3 regions of the Moorella naiadis (nom. illeg.) genome follow, and region 3 is predicted to be linked to each of the others. Evidence: riboswitches for the same ligand, from Rfam matches in the RefSeq annotation. Region 3 holds a riboswitch; each other region holds the start of a gene.

The links. A riboswitch is a leader RNA that binds a small molecule or an ion and turns the genes downstream of it on or off. The one in region 3 is predicted to bind cyclic di-AMP.
Region 1: linked by a shared signal. The riboswitch ahead of SDD30_RS03850 (C40 family peptidase) and the one ahead of SDD30_RS12470 (alpha,alpha-trehalose-phosphate synthase (UDP-forming)) in region 3 are both predicted to bind cyclic di-AMP.
Region 2: linked by a shared signal. The riboswitch ahead of SDD30_RS12585 (APC family permease) and the one ahead of SDD30_RS12470 (alpha,alpha-trehalose-phosphate synthase (UDP-forming)) in region 3 are both predicted to bind cyclic di-AMP.

What each region holds. Positions count from the first base shown of each region.
Region 1 is NZ_JAXGFQ010000004.1:85,163-92,802, forward strand. Features, by position in the region: gene SDD30_RS03820 (amino acid ABC transporter ATP-binding/permease protein) at 1-564, shown strand, start outside; gene gmk (guanylate kinase) at 574-1,221, opposite strand; gene SDD30_RS03830 (MtaA/CmuA family methyltransferase) at 1,304-2,353, opposite strand; gene SDD30_RS03835 (PucR family transcriptional regulator) at 2,465-3,739, opposite strand; gene SDD30_RS03840 (MtaA/CmuA family methyltransferase) at 4,021-5,028, opposite strand; gene SDD30_RS03845 (MFS transporter) at 5,056-6,405, opposite strand; cyclic di-AMP (ydaO/yuaA leader) riboswitch at 6,728-6,871, shown strand; gene SDD30_RS03850 (C40 family peptidase) at 6,880-7,533, shown strand.
Region 2 is NZ_JAXGFQ010000021.1:12,504-20,143, forward strand. Features, by position in the region: gene SDD30_RS12560 (sodium-translocating pyrophosphatase) at 1-520, shown strand, start outside; gene SDD30_RS12565 (potassium channel family protein) at 692-1,354, opposite strand; gene SDD30_RS12570 (NAD-binding protein) at 1,354-1,758, opposite strand; gene SDD30_RS12575 (universal stress protein) at 1,770-2,324, opposite strand; gene SDD30_RS12580 (hypothetical protein) at 2,321-2,557, opposite strand; gene SDD30_RS12585 (APC family permease) at 2,547-4,112, opposite strand; cyclic di-AMP (ydaO/yuaA leader) riboswitch at 4,239-4,436, opposite strand; gene SDD30_RS12590 (HutP family protein) at 4,651-5,061, shown strand; gene aroH (chorismate mutase) at 5,175-5,558, shown strand; gene trpE (anthranilate synthase component I) at 5,749-7,260, shown strand; gene pabA (aminodeoxychorismate/anthranilate synthase component II) at 7,244-7,640, shown strand, end outside.
Region 3 is NZ_JAXGFQ010000020.1:45,776-53,415, reverse strand. Features, by position in the region: gene SDD30_RS12480 (glycosyltransferase family 4 protein) at 1-407, opposite strand, end outside; gene SDD30_RS12475 (amylo-alpha-1,6-glucosidase) at 506-2,668, opposite strand; cyclic di-AMP (ydaO/yuaA leader) riboswitch at 2,789-3,001, shown strand; gene SDD30_RS12470 (alpha,alpha-trehalose-phosphate synthase (UDP-forming)) at 3,132-4,589, shown strand; gene otsB (trehalose-phosphatase) at 4,561-5,313, shown strand; gene galU (UTP--glucose-1-phosphate uridylyltransferase GalU) at 5,438-6,343, shown strand; gene SDD30_RS12455 (acyl-CoA dehydratase activase) at 6,479-7,441, opposite strand.

The DNA of each region.
Region 1 (7,640 bases), on a different contig from region 3:
GCGGGTTTCATCCGTCTGGGTGGGCGCGAGCTCAAAGATTATCCGGTTGAAGACCTGCGGCGCTTGCTGGCAGTAGTCAGCCAGCCTGTCCATCTTTTTAACGCCTCCCTGGAGGAAAACCTGCTCCTGGCCCGGCCGGAGGCCGGTACGACGGAACTATGGTCGGTCCTGCGCGCCACCGACCTGGAAAACTTTATCCACAGCCTACCCCAGGGTCTTGATACCTGCATTGGTGAAGATGGCTTAAAACTCTCCGGCGGCCAGCGCCAGCGCCTGGCCCTGGCCCGGGCCCTCCTGAAAAATGCCCCCATCCTGATCCTGGATGAAGCTACCAGCGGTTTAGATGCCCTGTCGGAGCAAGGATTGTTGCGGACCATCCACCAGATTATGGTCGGCCGGACCACCCTGGTCATTACCCACCACCTGGCGAGCCTGGAGGCTATGGACGAAATCCTGGTCCTGGACAAGGGCCGGGTCATTCAACGAGGCCGGCATGAAGAACTTCTCCAGCAGGATGGCCTTTACCACCGCATGTGGGAAATGCAACAGGTGATAGCGCCATAACAAATAATGCTATTTCAATTTCCCCGAACCCTTCTGGGAATACTCAGTCAGGATCTGGACCAGTTCGCCCCCGGCCCGTTCCAGGTCATCGTTGATGATCACATGCCGGTACCTGTCAACGTAGCCCATTTCCATAGTCACCCGTTCCAGCCTTCGGGCAATGACGCCGGGATCCTTTTCCCTCCCGGCCAGCCGGTGGCGCAATTCCTCCAGGTTGGGTGGGGCGATAAAAACCGGTACTACATTATCCGGGAAGCGCTTCATAACTTCGGCGCATCCCAGGACATCCATATCGGTGGTGAGGTCATAACCCTTCTCCAGGGCGTAGAGGATGGTCGGCAGGTGGGTGCCGTAGTAATCCCCCGAGTAGATCTGTTTCCATTCCAGGAAGGCGCCGGCGGCAATCATGGCCTCAAAATCATCTTTGCTGACAAAAAAATAGGGTGCACCCTGGGTCTCCCCCGGCCGTACCGGACGGGTGGTAATGGAGGGCAGGTAATAGATACCTCTCACCCGCTCCAGGGCAAAATGGAGCAGGGTGTTCTTCCCGACTCCGGAAGGCCCGGAAATAATAAAAAAGAGGCCCGGCCTCTCTTTGCGGTCCCGGGTTTGAAAGTTGAGGATAAGCCCTGCCGTAGAATTATTGCCATCTTCCATAGATTGTCATCACACACCATAAAAATTATGGAGGCCTAGCAAATTAAATACATTTTAGCATACCTTTCGAGAAGGAGCAATGCTACTTTTCCCCGTGTTCGCGCTGCCGGCGGTTGAAGTCACGCACCGCCCGAACGACCGCCTGCAGGTTCCGGTTCGGCGTCCGCAGGGGTACGGCGCACTCCGGCGCTACCAGGTGGACGCCGGCCCGGAGCAACTCTTCGACGGCGGTCCTTACTTCATCGACTCTACTGTTGAGGAGGGTCTGGGGGTTGTTAAGGCCGCCCACCAGGGTCAACTTCCCATTGGCCAGATTGAGGAGTTCTCCCGGCGGGTTGCGGGAATCGAAATGAAAGGCCGTAAATCCAGTCTGGGTGAAGTAACCCAGCCGATCGGTAGCCCGGCCGCAGGTGTGCAGGATGACGGGAATTTCCGCCGGCCACTGTTCCATGGCCTGCTGGTGCCGGGGCAAAAGAAACTCCCGGTAGGCTGCGGCGCTGACCAGGTCACTGGTGGCGTGGTCAGCCCAGGTGAGGACGTCGGCCCCGGCCCCCAGCTCCGCCGCAGCCAGCTGCAGGGGTACCGCCAGTAACCGGTCCAGGAGTTCGCGCACGGAATCCGGTTCCAGGACCAGCCCCAGGAGGAAATTCTGCACCCCGCAGAGGTGGTAGGCCAGGGTCCAGGGACCAATGACTTTACCTACCACAGCTATTCGGTTGCCGTAGCGGTCTTTTAACAGGCGGATAGCTTTCAGCAGGGCTTTAACCGGTTGCCGGTCCAGGAAATTACTCGGCGGTCGCCAATCGTCCCATCTCTCCAGGGGGTTCTTTTTAACAGCCGGCATGGCATCCGCCGGATTCCAGTCCACGTCACACCCCAGAGCGGCCGCTTCCAGCAGGATACTGAAGTAGGGGGCCGTGGTATCAAAACCCAGGAGTTCATGGCCGGCGGCAGCCAGGGCGGCCATCTTATGCGGGTCGGTATGGGCTTCCGGGAAATAAGCGCCGGTGGCCGCCATGCTTTCCACCGTCGCCACCGAAGTCGGCGTTATCAGGGGTAAGCGATCGACTTCCCCTCCCTTTAAAGCCCCTATTACTCGCTCGCAGCCCGTCATTTGTTCCCTGGCCGCCATGACTTATCACCCCCCTCCCCCTCACGACCGTCTCACTATGGCTGCGCTAAGTTTGCCGCTACCGCAAACCCCGCCGGAGACGGGCCATTCCTCCCCTCCCGCGTCCAGCTGCTATCCCCGGTCCAGGCCTGAAGGCACAGGATCATTTCGCCGCTGTAACGCGGCCAGGCGCCGGTAAATGGCCAGCATCTTCAGCCAGAAAAGGGCGCAGAAGCCGCTATCGGGATCCAGGCCCGTCAGTTGTTTCAATCTCTCCAGGCGGTTGGTGACGGTGTTGCGGTGCAGGTACAGCTTATCGGCCGTTTGCTTGATGTTCATGTTATTATCAATATAAACCTCGATCGTGTCCAACAACTGGATACCCTCTTCTCCGGCTGTTTCGATCCGCTGAAATAGTGGTTCCAGGTACCTGCTGGTCAGACGCCCCGGCAAGGCGCACACCAAGGCTTCAAAAAGAATAGCCTCGGCATCGATAAAGCCATACATCTTGCCGCAGGACCGACCAAGGGAGATTAACTCCACCGCCTCCAAGTAGGATTGCCGCAAGCCGGCAACCTCGGCAACAATACTCCCATAAGCCGCCTGGACGGCAAAGAGGTGGTTATCCTTTATCAGTTCATATAGGTGCTTGCCCATCACATCCAGGGCCTGGTAAAGGCGGCCGGGGTTCTCCATATTTAGAAAAGCCTTGCAAATCACCAGGTGCTCCTCACCATGGAAAGCAATAAGGTCCTGAGCTGTTAGATAAAGATCGCCCTTGATCTGATCCCAGATTTCACCTTTTAACTGTTCCCGGGTAACGTCATAACCCAGGTGCAGGTTAATATTAAAGTAGCTGTTCTCTTTGGGTTCCAGTCGTAGGACGATAACGGCCCGGGGCAGGTTGAGATCATACCCGGCATTCAGAGCCCGTAACTTTAATTCCTCCTCCCTGGCTGCGGCTTCCCGGTCCAGAAGAGCATTTAAAAGGGCCTCCTCTTCCCGGGCGGCGAAGTGTTGCTCGTCCCGGCGCCGGGCTGCCGTCAACACCCCTACGAGGGCGGCCTGCAATAAAGCCAGGGTTTCCCGGGACAGCACCCCCTGCCAGCCCAACCAGGCGGTAAGTTCATCGCTAACGGTTATGGGGAGGAAGGGGGCTATCTGGCCACCATTATCCTCCAGTTGCGGATGTTGCCGGGCGGTATGGAATTCGGCAGCGGGCACTGGGGCCGAGGGCAACGCGACCCCGGCAACGGTTAACTCCTGTACCTCCGGCCGGGTTAAGTTTACCCGCGACGGATCAGAGCTGGCAACGATTACCCCCTCAAGGTTGATAACCTCTATAACCCCCGGACCGAAGGCCGCCGCACGGTCCAGCAGGGGCTGAATTAAGTCCTGGTGCAGCATATTGGGCTCTACCCCCCTTCCTCTCCGCTTCCCCTCCGCTTTTTGGACCATTGTCTAATAAAGTAAAAGTTAACTCCCAACAACTATAAACGCCTCTACCGTCAGACAAAAAATTCGCGATAACCTTTCTTTACTCCTGCTCTTTTCTATAAACAGGCCCCCGGCTTCTCTTCCGGGGGCCCGCCAGAATGGTGACAGATTTTCGCAGTATTAATCACTGGCACCCGGATAGCCATCCTGGGGGTTTGCCAATCTTTGTTGCACCCGTTTTAAGGCCCATTTTAATGGGTGCGGCAGTATTCCTCCACCGCCGCCACGATCGCCTTCAGATTCGCGTTAGGTGTCCGTAAGGGCACGGCGCACTCCGGGGAAATAATTTCAATACCGGCCTCGCAGTTGGCCCAGACCTCCCGGCGGACATCGTCCGGGGTGCCGTTAAACAGGGTCACCGGGTTGTTGATACTGCCAGTCAGAGCGATACGGCCATTGATAATTTTGTGGGCCGTTCGGGGGTTGACCTTGGAATCGAAGTGGAAACAGTTGAAGCCGGCCCGGGCGATATAATCCAGGCGGTCGGTGGTGTTGCCGCAGATATGCAGGATAGTAGGGCCTTTGATCTGCCCCGTCATCTCCTGGTGCACCGGCAGGAGGAAGTCACGGTAGCAGGTGCCGCTCACCAGGTCGCCGGTAGCGTGGTCGGCCACCGTGACCACATCGGCGCCGGCGGCGAACTGGGCGTTGGCGAACATAACGCTAAGGCCTTTAAGCTTATCCAGGAAACCGCGCACCTTGTCCGGTTCCAGGATGGTTTTGATGAGGAAGTTCTGGGTGCCGTGCAGGTGGTAGGACAGTGTCCAGGGGCCCATTATCTTGCCCACCAGGCAGACGTGGTCGCCGTACTCCTTTTTCAGGATGCGCAGGGCATCCAGCACGGTCCGGATAGAGGGGCGCTCCAGGAAATCATCCGGGATCGTGATCGCCCCAGGATCCTCATAGGGGTTCTCCAGGACATCGGGCATGGAGTCAATTTCACCCCAATTCATCTTGAGGCCGAAGGCCGCCGCCTCCTGCTGGACACTGAAGTAGGGGGCGATGGTGTCGAACCCCAGGATCTCGTGGCCGGTGGCGGCCAGGGTGGCCATTTTCTCTGCGTCCAGGTGGACGGCGGGGAAATAGGCGCCGCAGGCCGCCATGGATTCTACAGTAGCTACCGATACTGGATTGCCCACGGGGATACGGTCGACCCATTGCTGGTTTAAAGCACGGAGGACACGTTCTTTGGGAGTCATGACGGACAATGGATGTCACCTCGGTAGTTATTCAGTAATAGCCTGATTATGAAATGTGGTCTCATGTCTATCGCTGACTAATGATGAAGCAATCAAACCCAGTACCGCGCAAAAGGCAATAAACACCCAGGCGTAGGTGTAGGAAACACCGGCTGCCGTTTTCATAATAAGGCGGCTCATAATGAGCGGAGCAAAGGCAGCTCCAAAGTAGGCGATGCCAGTCACAAAACCGAGGGCGCGGCCATACATCTCTGGACTGAAAACATCGGCCGGCCAGGCAAGGATTGGACCCCAGATCATATTGGCAAAGAAACCGGCACCGGCTAGGATGAGTACCAAGGCCATATTGCTGATCCCCGGTCGCACCGTGGCCAGAAGAAGAATAAAGGGGATGGTGCCGATAAAGGAGAGGATAATCATTGGGCGGCGACGACCACTGAATACCTTGTCCGAAATCCTGGAACTCAGGAAAGCACCGATTATTCCGGCGGCAAAGTAGATAGAGGCCCAGGCACCCATCTTCGTCAGGCTAAACTTAAATACTTCACTTAAATAACTGGGCGACCAGGTAACTACCCCCCAGAAGGTCATCTGGCAGGCCAGGTAAGAGATCACCACAGCTATAAAACTCTTATTCAGTAATACATCTCGCAGGGGAATCTCAGCCTTTTTAGCCTGCTGGGCCAGGTTCTCCCGGCTAAGGGCCCCTTCCTGCAATATACCGCTCTCAAGTTCATCGGCGTAACTCTCCTTAACCTCAGCATCACTTAAACGACGCATCTGTTCAGGCCGGTCATAAATAAAAAACAATACGATTATCAGTGGTACCAGACCGAAAAGACCCAGCCAGATAAAAACCGGACGCCAGTCGTTAAAGTAGGCAGCCAGAAAAGTTGCCAGCAAAGGTGCCCACGCCGGGGTAACAATCCAGGACCAGGAAAGGATCCCCTGGGCCTGGGCCCGCTCCCTTTTCGGGAACCAGCGGGCGATTAGGCGGGCACTCGGTACAAACTCGGTGCCAACTAAAATACCAAATAAAGCATTACGGATATACCATTCAGTGACATTCTGCATAAAAGCCATGTAAATAGTAAAGAGGCTCCAGGTAAATAATGAAAACACCAGTACTTTTTTGGGACCAAAGCGGTCGCAAAGGAAACCGGATAGAACCTGGGTCGGACCGTAAAAAACCATCAATAAGAACATGGCATTGCCAACATCACCATGGGTCAGGTGGAGGCTTTCACTGATCAAGGGCACCAAAACCGTTGTTTTTACCCGGTCCAGGTACTGGATGCTGTAGCCGAAAAACAATATGGCTGCAACCAGATAACGGTAACGCCACCAGCCGGCAGCTGCCGGAGCATTTTTGTTCATAAAGTTCCACCTCGCTTTTAAGGTTTAGTGTCCATTCCGGTGTTTTCAAGCCTCCTCCCTCCCACACCGTTTTCTGATTATGGACTAAATATACTTTCTTCGCTCTAGCGGAAAAACCTGTGGTCTTCATGCACACTCTTTCTTCGCCAAAACGTTAATTGATAGGCAAAAAGCATATCCCATTCTTCCCGGTATAACTGGTATGAATTCATAAGAAAAAGCTCCTTAAGGAAAGAATATTTTACTTCCTGCCAGGTTATGGCGCCAGAGCTAGTATAATGGCATTTTACTGTTCCCTTTTTCGACGGTATAATTAAAAAGTCATATTTTTGCACCGAATTCCCGTAAAGACGGGAAACGGGGGATATTTTTGGGGTGAAGAGCAGGGGTAAAAAAGTCCCTGACTCCGGGCTAACTCTCGGTCCGAACCCGACAACTAACCTCGTAGGTGTGCGAGAGTGAGGTCTTAGCTAATTGAAGAAGTGGTCGAAGTATTGTCTGACCGCCACCCTGGCCGGGGCCTTTACTTTAGTGGCCGCCGGGGTAGCCCTGGCCCAACCATACGAAGTGCAGAGGGGGGACACCCTCTGGGCTTTATCACGGCGCTATGGTGTAACGGTAGAACAGATTCAAGCCGCCAACAACTTGGATTCCTCGCTAATTCTTGTTGGACAAACCCTGGAGATCCCCACCGGCGACAACCCACCCGCCACCAGTTATGAACCCACCCCGGCATCTCGTAGCGAAAGCGTCGCTCCCTCTACCGTGGGCGCCCGGATCGCCGCTATTGCCCGCCAGTATGAAGGAACTCCTTACCGTTGGGGTGGGACGAGCCCTAAGGGTTTTGATTGTTCCGGATTTACCCTGTACGTCTTTGACCGTGTAGGTATTGATCTGCCCCATTCGGCTAGCGACCAGGCCTCCTTGGGCACCCATGTGGATAAAGATGAACTTATGCCGGGCGATCTGGTCTTTTTCCACACCTATGCCCGGGGTATCAGCCATGTGGGCATTTATGTCGGAGATGGCAATTTTATCAGCGCCACCAATAGCGGCGTGTCCATTGACAGCATCAACGATCCTTATTACTGGGGGCCGCGCTACGTTGGCGCCCGGCGGGTGAGGTAGCCTAAATTAAAAGGCGGCTGAACGCCGCCATCCCTTGTTGATTGCTGCAGGTGGTGCCCCGCGTAACCAGGGCTTTTGCTAGACCTCTTATCCTTATTTTCCAGGTT
Region 2 (7,640 bases), on a different contig from region 3:
TGCCTTTATCGCTGCCATGATGGTCTTACTCTTTAGTTCTACGGCCATCAGGGCAGTGGGCAATGCCGCCCAGTACGTCATCCTGGAGGTCAGGCGCCAGTTTAAGGAGATACCAGGCATCATGGAGGGCACCGCCAAACCGGAGTACGGCACCTGCGTGGATATTGTCACCCGCGGTGCCTTGAAGGAAATGATCCTCCCCGGCATCATTGTGGTCGTTACCCCCATTATCGTCGGCCTGGTCTTAAAAGCAGAAGCTGCGGCGGCCTTCTTGATGGTCGGTACCATTACCGGGGTAATCATAGCCCTGTTCCTCAACAACGGCGGCGGTGCCTGGGATAACGCCAAGAAATACATCGAACTGGGTAATTACGGCGGCAAGGGTTCTGAAGCCCATAAAGCCGGTGTAGTCGGTGATACTGTGGGCGATCCCTTTAAAGATACTGCTGGTCCGTCCCTGCACGTTCTCGTAAAGCTGATTAGTACCATTACCCTGGTCCTGGCCGCCCTGTTTATCTAATGGTGGTAACAGGAATAAAATACGGCCTTTAGGGGCTGGGGGTCCAGCCTCCAGCCCCAGCCCAGACCAGTATTCGAGTAGAATGCTAGTTTCGCCGGGAGAACGCGACCGCTACAGCGAATTAAAAAGGGAAGAGGCCAACGCCCCTTCCCTTAAATATTTATGGACTCTCTAGGCACTTCCCAGGAGGGCCTGGCGCAGGGCTTCCACCTCTTCCGCCCTGGCGGCAGCAATGACCTGGTCCCCGGGCAGCAAAACAACATCACCGCGGGGGAAGATTAGATCCTCCTGGCGCAGGATAGCCATCAGCAAGCACTGCTCCGGCAGTATAAGATCCTTGACGGCCACATGGGCGGCCGGGGCCTCCGGGGTCAGGACGGTTTCTAAAAATTCCACTTCGCCGCCCTTGAGGGTAAGTAAAGGAATCAGGCCGCAGACATCGACTTCTTGCAGGACCAAGCGGTAGATCAACCGGGTACTGTTGATGATATTATTGATGCCCAGCAGGCGAAAGGCGTCTTCATTCTGGGGGTTATTGACCCGGCCGATGACCCGGTTAACCCCGAAGACCTTCTGGGCCAGCCGGCAGATCATAATATTATCCTCATCGAAACCGGTGACGGCGGCCACCACATCGGCCCGCTTGGCTCCGGCTGCTTCCATGGTAGCTACCTCGGTGGCATCGCCCCGCAGGACTACCTGACCCAGGCGATCCTCCAGCCAGCGAGATTTGCGCGGATCCTTCTCGATTAACAGGACCTCCTGACCACCGTCCAGAAGGGTTTTGGTAAGGTTAAAGCCGATCTTACCACCACCGGCTACTATAACATACATTATTGGGCACCCCCCAGTTGCGCCATGACATAATCAATACCCAGGGTAGTCGGACAGAAGATATCCAACCCCATGGCCCGGTAAGCACCGGCAGCCTTGGGATCATAGACCCGGGCAATGACCCGGGGGATATGAAACTTTTCCCGGGCTACCTGGGCGGAGACCAGATTGGCGCTGTCCCGATCAGTGACGGCGATGAGGACATCGGCATTATCCGCCCCGACCTGGGTTAGTAACTCCAGGTCAATACCTACCCCCTGGTAGACCTGACCGGGAAAATCATGGGGCAGGCGTTCCAGGGATTCGGCCCGGGCATCAATAACGCTGACTTCGTGGCCGGCGGCAGCCAGTTGGATAGCTAAACTGGCCCCCAGGCGGCTGCAGCCGATGATTATAACGCGCATAATAACACCCCCTACGCAGGTTGACGGTCAATCAGTAATTCGCAGGTGGCCCGGCGTAAGAGCCATTCTGAGGTGCTTCCCAGGCCGCCGAGCTGGCGTTTGGGCCGGGCGCCAATAACGATCAACTGCACCTCTTCCTCGGTAGCGGCTTGCAGGATACCGGTACCCGCCGTCCGGGCCCTTATAATCCTGGTCCTGCTGGGCAGTTGATGAAAATTAACGATTTCTACCCCTTGTTGCAGGACCTCATTTAAGCGGGCCTCGGTCCCCGGCAGGGCTACCCCTAAGGGAGAGGTGAGGGGCACCTCCAGGACGGCCAACAAAATGATCTCGGCCTTTTGTTCGGTCCCCAGGCGGCAGGCCAGTTCAATGGCCCGGCGGGCATAATCGCTGTCCACTACTGGGACCAGGATCCGTTTTACGGCCTGGACAGTCCTGGTGACATGGGCGACTTCATAGGGAATGGCCGGCGGTACATGCAGCATCCACCAGAAAAGGCGGCCCATACTGACGATAAAAACCAGGGCCAGGAAAATACCCAGGGGATGGGTATGAATCGCCGTCATGCGCGGACCTCCTTGTGGCGCCGGGTGAAATAACGGATGAAGGCCAGGGCGCGGTAAATCCCGAGGCCCAGGAAACCGGCGCCGACTACCCAGGCCATGGGGCTGGGATGGACCAGGGCGCGGACCCAGATGGCCGGTCCCAGGAACAGCATGGCCAGGGTGGTCACCATCTGGTAGTAATCACGCCAGGTGAGGGACTGGCAAACCTTACGGCTGCTTCTTTTAGCTGCCATGGGCAACAGCCTCCTTGCAATCCCGTTCGGCCAGGGCCTGTTTGTACTCCTCCAGGAGATCGTACTCCTCCGCTGCCTCCAGGACCTTTAATTGCTGGCCTTCCCAATCCCGGGGTATATTACCGAAGACAGGGAAGCCATGCTTGCGACGGTAATAGAAATAATAAATAAAACAGAGGAGGATCCAGGCCGGGCCGGCGATGCGGCCAATGGCATGGGTCAGGATAACCTCAAAAAGAATGGTACTGATGCCCAGGGTGCCGATAACCCCCAGGAGGGGGAATTCCACCGTCCGGCCGCGGTAGTTAATTTTAATGTTTAAGGGTACTTTATAGGGCCGGGGCGCATAGGGGTCGGTGAAACGTAACTTAATTAGCGCGATAAAGACCAGGATATAGCCGGTGGTAGCCCCAAAGGCGTACATGTTACCCAGGGTATCCATGGCGTTGGGCGTTAAGAAAGAAAGGACGAGCTGCAGGACGCCGATGCCGGAAAAGACCAGGATGGTCCGGTAAGGGGTCCGGAAACGCGGGTGGACGGCATTGAACCAGTCGCTGATAAAGTGAAACTGGCTCATGGCGAAGGTAAGCCGTGAGGCGCTCATGACGCCGGAGTTGGCCGAAATCAGCAGGATGGTGGCCCCCAGCAGGGCGGCAAAGGGGCCGGCGATAATGCCGATAAAGGGGATGGCATGGGCCAGGGTAGCCACCGGGTCGCCGACGGCCTCGGCAATATCCTGCCACGGCAGGACGCCCAGGCTCATGGTGGAAAAGGCAGTAGCAAAGATAAATACGGTGAAGATGAGGCCGACGGAGGTCCGGGGCACAACCGTTGCCGGCCGTTTGGTTTCCTGAGCCGCCTGGGAAATGGATTCCAGGCCGACGAAGGAGATGATGGCCAGGGAGGAACCGTAAGCAAATTCCTTAAAAGTAGGGAACTGGGTGATCCACTGGTGGGCCAGGAGTTCCGGACGCCAAGCAAAGAGGAAGCCAAAGACAATAATGGTCGATTCCGTCAGGATATCAATGGCTCCCAGGATTTCGTTGAGCAATGAGGATTCCCGCATCCCCCGGATGTTGAGGGCGATAAGAAAGATAACCAGGACCAAGGCTTCGGCCATCCAGACCAGGTTGACGTGATGCAGGGGCCCGATGCTAATAGCCAGGGAATCAACATTGATGCTAAATAGATAAGGCAAAAAGAAGTTGATATAGCCGGCGGAAGCAGTAGCAAAGAGGGCAATATCGATAGTATAGTCCAGTAATAAGGCCGATCCGGCCACAAAGCCCCAGAAATCGCCCAGCCCACGCAGGGTGAAGAACTGCCCCCCGCCGGCCACGGGGTAGGTAGCGGCCAGTTCGGTATAGGCGAGACCGATCATAATGTACACCAGCCCGGCCAGGGCGAAGGCCAGACCGGTAGCCCCTTTAGCCCAGAGCATGACCAGGCCCAGGGCGGCGTAGATATCGGCGCCGACATCAGCGTAACCCCACATATAGGAGCCCCAGACGGTGACCTCCCGGCGTAACTCTAACTTTTCTGTCGCCGCAGCCAAATGCAACCCTCCTCCAGTCAAAAAACAAAACCAGAATAAACCAGAATAAACCAGGATAAACCAGAATAAAAGGAATAGAAAAAACCAGCCGACCCCTTATGGCCCCCCGCTGGTTTTCATCATGAATTCATCTCCCCTCCAGCCTGCGAGGTTAGCTGCCGGGTTCGGGCCGGAGCAAGCCCTACCCCACTCCCAGTCTGCCAGCTCCGTTACTCGCCAGTACCCTGAATTACCTGGAGTAATAAAGTAGACTGAGGGCAGGGATTCACCCCTGTGGTGGTTCCCCCGTTCCCTATTATTTGCGGGATTCGGCCTTCTCATGTCTTACAGGCATTTCGCGTTAATGTTAGCAGCCGGCAATCAGACTGTCAAAAGAGCCTTGGCCTGGTATATAATACTCTCGGTTTAAATAGGCCGGCATTTTTGTGTGATGGCTACAGGGCTTTGAAAAATAACAGTTTGCTATTCCGTAATGCTTCTTGCGGTACTGGCCTGGATGTAATATAATCGGTGCAAGCAAAAATAGGTGGTGGCATTTATGGAGTATGGCAGCAAAAAAGTGGCGGCAGTAGCCATTAAGATGGCCCTCTCGGAAAGCCGGGAGGAAGAGGCCCGGCTGAAAAAGGAGTATGCCGCCGGCGGTATAGCCACGGCGGCAGTGGATTACGGCGGGGAATTTATCAATTCCGTACAGAAAATAGTTGAACGGGCGGTGGTGGCGGCCAAGCGGGAAGGGGTTATCAAAGAGACCCATCTCGAAGAGGGAGCCATCGCCGGGGCGACCCGGGAAGCCCTGTCCCAGATGATGCCCAAGGCCATCGGCCTGAATGTAGGGGGCAAGATTGGCATCGCCCGCTGGCAGGATCACCTGAGTGTAGCCATCTTCTTCGGCATCGGCCTGCTCCACCTGGATGAAGTCGGCATCGGCCTGGGACACCGGGCTGTGTGAAAAACATGACCGATAAGGATATCATGAACGCGGTTTCCAGACCCCGGTGGGGTAATATTATCTACCGGCAGCGGGATTAAAGGCTGTTACCGTAGTACGGTAGGAGGGTTACGATGACGGATCAAAAGGATAAGGATAGACTGAAAAAGAGGGTCCGGGGCCTGCGCGGTGCCGTAGACGTACCGAAAAACACACCCCCGGCGATTATCGCCGCCACCGCAGGGTTGCTGCGGGAGATAGTGGCGCGTAACAACCTGTTAGTCGAGGATATTATCAGCGCCTTCTTTACCGTGACCCCGGACCTCAACGCCGCTTTCCCGGCCGCAGCCGCCCGTCGTCTGGGCTGGGTGGATATAGCCTTGATGTGTGCCACGGAGATACCGGTACCGGGAAGCCAGCCGGGAATTGTCCGGGTTTTAATTCATGCCTATAGTGATCAGGAACCGGTCCATGTCTATTTAGGCCGGGCAGCAGAATTACGTCCAGATTTGAGTTAAGACCTGAAATATTTATTGACAGTCCCTAATCCTGTATGGTATTCTTTTACCAACAACTGAATATATGCATGAGCAGAGTTGAGTCGAGTTAAGTTTGAGTTGAGCCTGGAGTTTGAGCGGGTAATAGTTAAACCTGACCAGGGCTTACTTAAGCGCTGGTTTTTATTTTGCCCTCGGGGAGGGATTAACGTTGTTCCATCCCGACCGGGAGACCTTCCTGGCCATGGCCAGGGAAGCCCCCTACGTACCTGTCTGGACGGAAATCCTGGCCGATACGGAAACCCCCATCTCCCTTTACTTAAAATTTAGCGGCACCCGCGATAGTTTCTTGCTGGAGAGTGTCGAGGGTGGAGAAAACCTGGGCCGCTACTCCCTCATCGGCTTTGATCCATTGCTGACCTTTACTGTCAGGGATGGCAGGGCCTATTTAACCTCGGCCGGTGTTACCAGGATGCTGGAGGAAAAACCCCTGGCGGCCTTGTATAGTTTAACAGGCCGCCTGGCGCTGCCCCCTGGCGACGGCCCTCGTTTTCAGGGTGGCCTGGTGGGCTATCTTGGTTATGATCTGGTGCATGAACTGGAGGCTTTACCGGGGGGACCAGTCAATGATCTACAGTTGCCTGACACCCACTTAATCCTGAACCGCTGCTATCTGGTTTACGACCATGTTTTGCAGACAGTAAGGATTACCTGCTTGGGACGAGGCGGTAAGGATGCCAGCGATGGTTACGCCGAGGCGGTGGCCATGGTACGGCAGATTCTGGCGGAATTAGGGCGGCCTTTAGCGGAAAAAACTTTGACCGGCTGTCATGACTGGAGTCTACCGGCAGGCAGGCCGCCTATGCCGGCAGGGATTCCCTGGCAGGCCAGCGTCAGCCGGGAAGATTTTATCAAGATGGTTACGAAAGCCAAAGAGTATATTGCCGCCGGGGATATCTTCCAGGTGGTACTCTCCCAGCGGTTGAGCCTTCCCTTCAGGGGCGATCCCCTGGCCGTATACCGCCGCCTGCGGGCTTTGAATCCTTCTCCCTATATGTTTTACCTGAATTTCCCGGAGGTACAACTAGTGGGCGCTTCGCCGGAAATGCTGGTCCGGGTGGAAAAGGGGGTCATCGATTACCGGCCCATTGCCGGCACCAGGCCCCGGGGCCATACCGCCGCTGAGGACCGGGCCCTGGCCGCGGAACTCCTGGCCAGTGAAAAGGAGCGCGCCGAACACCTGATGCTCCTGGACCTGGGCCGTAACGACGTCGGCCGGGTGGCTGCGCCGGGCAGCCTTCAGGTACCCCGGCAAATGGTGGTGGAATATTACTCCCATGTCATGCATCTGGTTTCCCATATTACCGCCCGGTTGGACGCCGGCAGGGAGGCCCTGGATGCCATGAAGGCCTGTTTCCCGGCTGGCACAGTAACGGGAGCCCCCAAGGTACGGGCCATGGAGATTATCGCTGAACTGGAACCAACTGCCCGGGGGCCCTATGCCGGGGCTGTCGGCTACCTGGGCCTCCACGGCAACCTAGATACCTGTATAACTATCCGCACCATCGCCTTTACCCGTGACCGGGCCTTTATCCAGGCCGGAGCAGGCATTGTCGCCGACTCTGATCCCGAGGCCGAGTATGAAGAGACCCTGAATAAAGCCCGGGCCCTACTGCAAGTATTAAGGGACCAGGAGGTGGTGTTCCGTGCTGTTAATGATTGATAACTACGATTCCTTTACTTACAACCTGGTACAGTACTTCCGGGAACTGGGACAGGAGGTGACGGTGCGGCGGAATGATGCCATAACCCTGGAGGAGATTGCCGGCCTGCAGCCTGCTTACCTGGTCCTGTCCCCTGGTCCCTGCACCCCTGACGAAGCCGGTATCTCCCTGGCGGCCATAACCGCCTTCAGCGGCAAAATCCCCATCCTGGGGGTTTGCCTGGGCCACCAGAGCATTGCCCAGGCCTTCGGTGGGCGGGTAGTCCGGGCCGGGAGGCTGATGCACGGCAAGACCTCCAATATTACCCACGACGGTAAAACTATTTACCAAGACATCCCCAATCCCTTTACTGCCACTCGCTACCATTCTTTAATCGTTG
Region 3 (7,640 bases):
TCCCAGAGTTCATCTTCCCAGACATTATGGGCGGTAAGAACCAGGGGCCAGCCGTGGCGGCGGCAGATCTCTTGCAGGGCGGCAGCATGGACGAAGCTAAAATAATGGAAATTGTGGGCGTGGACAATATCCGGCCTTACTTCAAGGAGAAAGTCTTCCAGGAGTTTCTTGATCTCCCCGGCCCTGTCTTCCAGGGCTGCCGGATTAAGGGAATTGAGATCCATTAAGGGTGAACGCTTGATGATTACCCCCTGCCAGCTTTCTTGCACCGGGGTATCGGGGGCTGTGGCCGTGAGGAGGCTTACCTGGTGCCCCTGGCGGACCAGGTAAGGGCACAGGAGGGCCAGATGGGATTCCACTCCCCCGATAATCGGCGGGAAAGCCCAGTGTAACATGACAACGCGCATATTACTTCGCCTCCACAATTAATATATTTGAGACATCATATTTATTTTAGCTATAATTACCCGGGAAAGTCAAGAAAGGACAAACACGGCAGGATTATTTACGCTTCAATAATGACTTTGAGATCGCCTTCTTTCTTCAGAACACTGGCCAGGACTCGCCCCTCCTTTTCCTCAAAGGCCAGGTCCAGGCGGCTGTCGGCCACGGCCAGGTTCCTGATCTCTACCCGGCTGGTCCCGGGAAGTAGTAAGGGTCGGGAAATAAACAGGCCGTGTTCCCCTAATTTCAGGCCCAGCAGGTGCTGGAAGAAACTGAAAAGGCTGCCTATGGCCCAGGCCTGGGGATCACAGGCTACCGGGTAACGTACCGGGCCGCTTAAACCCCTGCGGGTAAAACCACAAAAGAGCTCCGGCCAGCGCCGGTAATTAAAGTGGGGGCTGGCGGCGAAAAGGCCTGCGGCCAGGCGCGATAATTCCTCCAGGCACTGGTAACGGCGCAGGCCGGCGGCGATAATGGCGTTGTCATGGGGCCAGACCGAGCCATTATGGTAACTCATGGGGTTATAAGCCCTTTCCTTTTTACTCATGGTCCGGATACCCCAACCGGAATAGAAATCTCCGGCCAGCAGTCGCCGGGCGACCCTCCGGGCGCGCTCCAGCGGGAGAATACCGGTAAAGAGGGCCTGGCCCCCGTTAGAAACCAGGGTGGTCAGGGGCCTTTTCCGGCCATCGAGGGCAAAAATCAAGTACCCTTCATTTTCCAGCCAGAAATCCTGGTTAAACCGCTCCCGCAACTCCCTGGCCCGCCTCTTCAGATCGGCAGCGGTCAGTTCATCACCCAGGATGGCTAATAAATGAGCCGCTTCGTTGAGAGCCAGATAGTAGTAAGCCTGGACTTCTACCAGGGCCACGGGACCCTCGGCCAGGCGCCCCTCCCGGTCAACAACAGCATCCCAGGAATCTTTCCAGCCCTGGTTGGCCAGGCCGGCCGGGGACTCCCGCTGGTATTCCAGGTAGCCGTCGCCGTCCAGATCGCCATAATCCAGGCACCAGCGCAGGCAGTTGCGCAGGGGAATGGCCATTTCCCGTAATAAAGCGTCATCCCGGGTCCACCTGTAAGTCGCACCCAGGAGGATAATAAACCACAGGGTAGCATCTATAGAACCGTAATAGGGACTATGGGGTACCTCCCGGCAGCTGGTCATCTCCCCGTGGCGCAGTTCATGGAGGATTTTTCCCGGCCTTTCCTCCCGCCACCTATCCACCTTTTGGCCCTGGTAGCGAGCCAAGAAGCGTAGGGCCTGATGGGCCAGGGCCGGGTTTAGGATAAGGGCCTGCCAGGAGGTAATCAAAGAATCACGGCCAAAGGGGGCGGTGTACCAGGGTATCCCGGCGGCTATAATCCGGCCTGCACCGGGATAATCTATTTGCAGGGCTTTGAGGTCGGTGACGGCCGTCTGGAACATGGCATTGATAAAGCTATTGTCGGTCCAGATCCTGGTCGACTCCCTTTGCCACTGGTGGTAAGCAGTCGCCTGCTCAATGGTGGTCGCCGAAAAAAGATCGCTGATCTTGTTCCTCGAAGAGATATTACCTGGATCGGGTTCAATTTTTAAATGCAGGTAGAGCTTTTTTTGGGGCGGCAGGACCAGGGCAAAGGTGATTTCGGCCTGGCCAGGCCGGCCGGTGATGCTTGTCGGCGCCGGTTCAAAGGTAATTCCGGTGGTCCGGAGGAGGTTGTCCAGGCCCCGGTAAGCCAGGACCAGCCCCTGGCGTCGCACTTCCACCGGTAACAATTCACCCCGGCGGCGACGCTGGCTGCCCCGTACCTCAAATATATCCCGGAAATCAGCCGCCAGGTTAAAATGGAGCAACAACTTTACCGGAAAGGGATTAAAGTTTATTAAGCGCAGGCGCTGAAAAAGGGCGTCCTTAATTAACCGTAACTGGCGGAGATGGATGGTCTGGGCCGGTATTACGGTACCATCGGGCAGATTAAAAACCGGGTTGGTTAATTCTATCTGGGCGAAGTGACTATCGCGGATGGAAGAAGAAAGAAATATTGGTCGCTGTCCGGCCACCTGCAACTCCAGGTGACTTAAGTAGCGGGTATCATTATAGTAAAGGCCCAGGCTGCCATTATCCCGCTGGATAACTGAACCATCGGGCAGGGAAACGAGAAAAATCCCCCCTTCCTTCAGCACCTCGGTCGCAGGTTCAATAGCGCACGGATTATGGCGTAAATCTAGCTCTGTATCGAGCATGTACTACCTCCTCCCTTTATTAAAAAAGAATTCGGCAGGCAACCTGGGGTTTCCTTCCTGGGAGAAATGGACTTAAAATTTGCATTTCCCTGGCCGCGTGGTATAATAAAAATATATATATATCCTGGTACGCTGAATTACGGCTTGGGCCGTAAACGGGGGAACCATTTCCGGGGTGAATCCCGGCCAGCAACAGCTTTTATTTTCCTTAAATCTTTGGGTGGATAGGCTGTCATTCAGGGATTGCCGGGGAAGGGAAGGCTAAAGCGCCGGGTAGGGCTAACTTCGGCCCGAATCCGTCAGCTAACTTCGTAAGCGTGGAAGGGAACTACCGGTTAACCGGTATCGTGTTCCATGGCGTTCAAGCTAGCAACCCCGGGTAAAACCGGGGTTGTATTTGTTTTATTACTTTTTACGAGGAGGGCAACAATCAGCTAAAACAAAAGTAAAGGGGGTAGATAATATGAGCAAAAAGCAGGCTGCCAAAATAGTTATGGTTTCCAACCGGGGTTCGTACAACCTGCAGGCGACCCCGGAGGGCATCAAACCCGTCCCGGCCATCAGCGGCCTGGTATCCGCTGTGGAACCATTTTTGCGGAAAAAGGGTGGTGTCTGGGTAGCCTGGGGCGGGCGGGAAGCACCCCAGGAAAATAGCCAGGGTTTAAGGTTGGCTGTACCTATTGAGAATGCGGCTTACACTTTTCATGAAGTACCCCTCACAGCGGGAGAAATAAAACTTTACTATCACGGTTTTACCAATAGTGCCCTCTGGCCCCTGTGCCATTACTTTTTAGATAGATGTCATTATGACGCCAGGGAATGGTCAACTTACGCCCGGGTTAACGCTAAATTTGCCGGGGCGGTTTTTGAAGAGGCCGCGGAGGGTGATATCATCTGGGTCAATGATTACCACCTGGCCCTGGTACCGGCCCATTTACGCCATCGCCAACCGCAGTTAAAACAATTCTTTTTCTGGCATATACCCTTCCCCCACCACGACCTGTTGGCCACTCTCCCTTGGGCGCCCCACATCCTGCGCGGCCTCCTAGGAACCGATGTCCTGGGTTTCCATCTCCAGGCCTATGTTGATAATTTTTTACAGGCAGCAGCCCAGTTGCTGGGGGCCCGGGTTGACTTTGAAGAAAATATTGTCTACTGGGAACAACGACGCATCCATGTCGGTGCCTGGCCCATGGGGATCGATTATCGGGCCTTCCAGCGCCAGGCGGTCGAACCCTCTACCAGGGCCAGGGCTGAGGAATTAAGGGAACAAATCGGCGTTGAACGCCTGGCCCTGAGCGTGGAGCGTCTTGATTATACCAAGGGGATCCTGGAAAGGCTCCTGGCCTGGGAGCGTTTGCTGGAAGAGGCCCCGGAATGGCGTGGCCGGGCGGCCCTGGTACAGATCGCCGTACCCAGCCGGACGGCTGTACCCGCCTACCGTCGTCTAAAGGAAGAGGTGGAAGCAGCCGTAGGCCGTATCAATGGGCGTTTCAGTGACGGTAGCTATCGCCCCGTCCATTACTTCTGGCGCGGCCTCCCCCGGCAGGAACTAGTAGCCTACTACCTGGCGGCCGATGTCATGATGGTTACGCCCCTCAGGGATGGTTTAAACCTGGTAGCCAAAGAATATGTGGCCTCACGGTGTGACAATACCGGCGTGCTGGTATTGAGCCGTTTCGCCGGAGCCGCCCAGGAACTCAAAGGAGCCGTCCTGGTCAATCCTTATGATATTGATGGTATGGCCATGATCTTTAATACGGCCCTGGGGATGGGCCGGGCGGAACAAGAAAAAAGGTTGCGTCTTTTGCAAGAAAGGGTACGGCGCCATGATGTCCACTGGTGGATGAACTGTTTCCACCAAACAATGGCTTTAAAGAAAGGAGAAGCGGATGATGTCTCCGGGTCGGCTAGCAGCTAAGATCCGGCACCACGGCGAAATTCTCCTCATGTGTGACTACGACGGTACCCTGGTTCCCCTGACCTCCCGCCCGGAACTGGCTCGTCCCGGGAAAAACCTGCTGAAATTACTGCAGTATCTGCTACAACGGCAGGGCCTGCACCTGGTTATAATCAGCGGCCGCTCCCTCGCCGACCTCCGCCACCTGTTGCCGGTACCCGGTCTCTGGCTGGCTGGCCACCACGGCACTCGGGTCGTGGACCCGAAGGGAGAAGTTATCGCGCTCTCGCCGCCAGCACCCGGAGATATTCCCTGGACAAAAATTTTTTCTCTGGCCCGGAAAATTGCAGCAGGGATTCCGGGCCTTTTGGTGGAAAATAAAGGAGAAAACCTGGCCCTGCACTACCGGTTGGCCGCGCCGGGAGACGCCGCAGCCGCCCTGGAGGGGTTTCGCCGCGAAGTCAAACCATATTTAAAATACGGCCTCGAATTTATCGCCGGGCATAAGGTCCTGGAGCTTCGCCCCCGGGGAGCCCACAAAGGGGTGGCGATAAACTATTTCACCCGCCGCTGGCCCCGGGCTTTACCCCTTTACCTGGGGGATGATAGTACCGATGAGGATGCCTTTAACGCCCTGCCGGCTAACGGCCTGGCTGTAGGGATCGGTCCCCGTTTCTCCGGCCGGACCCCTTATTTCCTGGCTTCGCCGGTAGAAGTCAGCCATTTTCTTTTCGGTTTAGCCTGATATAACCGGGCCAATTTTTAACCTGCATTAACTTCTTTTAACCTTCTAGCCAAAACTAAGGGGGTAATATTTAAGCTAGGGCGACATAAAAATAAACGTGAACATGCGAACGAGGTGATTATTTTTGGCCACCATCCAGAAAGCTATTATTCCCGCTGCCGGCTGGGGTACCCGCTTCCTGCCGGCTACTAAAGCCCAACCAAAGGAAATGCTACCCATCGTCGACAAACCGGCCATCCAGTTCATCGTTGAGGAAGCCGTTAATGCCGGGGTCGAAGACATCCTGATTATCACCGGCAAAAACAAGCGCGCCATTGAAGACCATTTTGACCGTTCCCTGGAGTTAGAGGACCTCCTGCGGGAAAAGGATAAAGGGGAACTCCTGGCCCTGGTGGAAAGAATCGCCGACCTGGCTGATATCCACTATATTCGCCAAAAGGAACAGCTGGGCCTGGGCCATGCCGTCTACTGCGCCCGCAAGTTTATCGGCCAGGAGCCCTTCGCCGTCCTCCTGGGAGACGATATTATCGTCAATACCCCTTCCTGCCTGGAGCAGATGCTGGCCGTTTATGAAGAAGTCAAGGCCCCCATTGTCGCCGTCCAGGAGGTCCCCCGGGAAGAAGTCAACCGCTACGGGGTCATCGCTCCCCTGGAGATTGACGGCCCCCTGATCCAGGTCAAAGACCTGGTGGAGAAACCACAACCCGCTGAAGCTCCCTCCAACCTGGCCGTTATTGGCCGCTACCTCCTGGTGCCGGAGATCTTCCCCCTGCTGGAGATGGTACAACCCGGCGCCGGTGGAGAGATCCAATTGACGGATGCCTTGCGCTTACTGGCTAGCCAGGACCTGGTCTACGCCTACCGCTTCCAGGGCAAGCGCTACGACATCGGTGATAAACTTGGTTTCCTCCAGGCCACAGTGGAATTCGCCCTGGCCCGGCCGGACCTGGCCGGCCCCTTCCGCGAGTACCTGGCCGGGATCATCTCTTCCGCCCTGGGTAACCTGCAGATTGCCGCCACTAAGGAATAATACGCATATTTACCTGGCTCCATGCGTCTCGTATCAGGGAGTATCTAGGGCAAAATATTAGTCCAATCCTGTGGCCACAGCCTGAATAAGAGTCCGCCCTGCTGAATGAAAGGAGCGGACTCTTTTATGGTCCTTTTAAACTGCTACCGCGTTACTCCACTTGCCGCAGCGGTCACCCCAGCGGGCCAGGACCTCTTTTCCTTCTTTTAATTCTACTACTTCACAGTGATTGGCACACCCGCGGCATTCAAAACCGCCGGTGTGGAATTCCCTGTCGGTAAGCTCGAAGCCCCGGAAGGAGCTCACCTTCAGGCCCGCTTCCCGGGCCAGGAGGGCGGCGCCGAAGGCCCCCATGACGCCGAAGTGTTCAGGAACGATGACCTCCGTTCCCAGGGCGCGGCTGAAGGCCTGGCGCATGCCGGCATTGGCCGCCACCCCGCCCTGAAAGACTACCGGCGGCAGGATCTCTTTGCCCTTGCCGACGTTATTCAGGTAGTTACGTACCAGGGCCTCACACAGGCCAGCAACGATATCGTTCAGGGGGTGGCCCTGCTGCTGTTTATGTATCATGTCGGACTCAGCAAAGACGGCACAGCGTCCGGCTATCCGTACCGGGTTCTGCGCCTCCAGGGCTAGGCGGCCAAAATCCTCGATGGGAATCCCCAGGCGGGCCGCCTGCTGGTCCAGGAAGGAACCGGTGCCGGCGGCGCAGACGGTATTCATAGCGAAATCAGTGACTACACCCTGGCGCAGGATGATTATTTTCGAATCCTGGCCGCCGATTTCTAGTACCGTCTGCACGCCGGGCACCACCTGGCTGGCGGCCACGGCGTGGGCGGTAATTTCGTTTTTGACCACATCGGCCCCCGTCATGACGGCCGCCAGGCCGCGACCGCTGCCGGTAGTGCCTACACCGGCCACGCTGATGTCCCGGCCCAAGGTATCCCTAATCTCCCGCAAGCCCTCCTGGATGGCCGGGATGGGCTGGCCGCGGGTCCGCAGGTAAACGTAGGCCAGTAGTTGGCCACTGCCGGTGTCCAGGGCAATGACGTTAGTGCTGACGGAGCCAACGTCGATACCCAGGTAGATAGACTTCAAACTGGATCAACTCCTTTTTCATCTGCTTAGTAATCCCATGAAGGTTCACGCCTCCACAACTGAGACGAGGGACTGGCTGGTACAGGCGGAAGGCGACTTGGTTCGAGGCGTTAGCAAATTTAGCGAAGCCGGGCGAGGCAGCGGTGAACGGGAGGGGGATCGTCACGTAACTTTAAGAAAGAAAAGTATCACTCCCCGT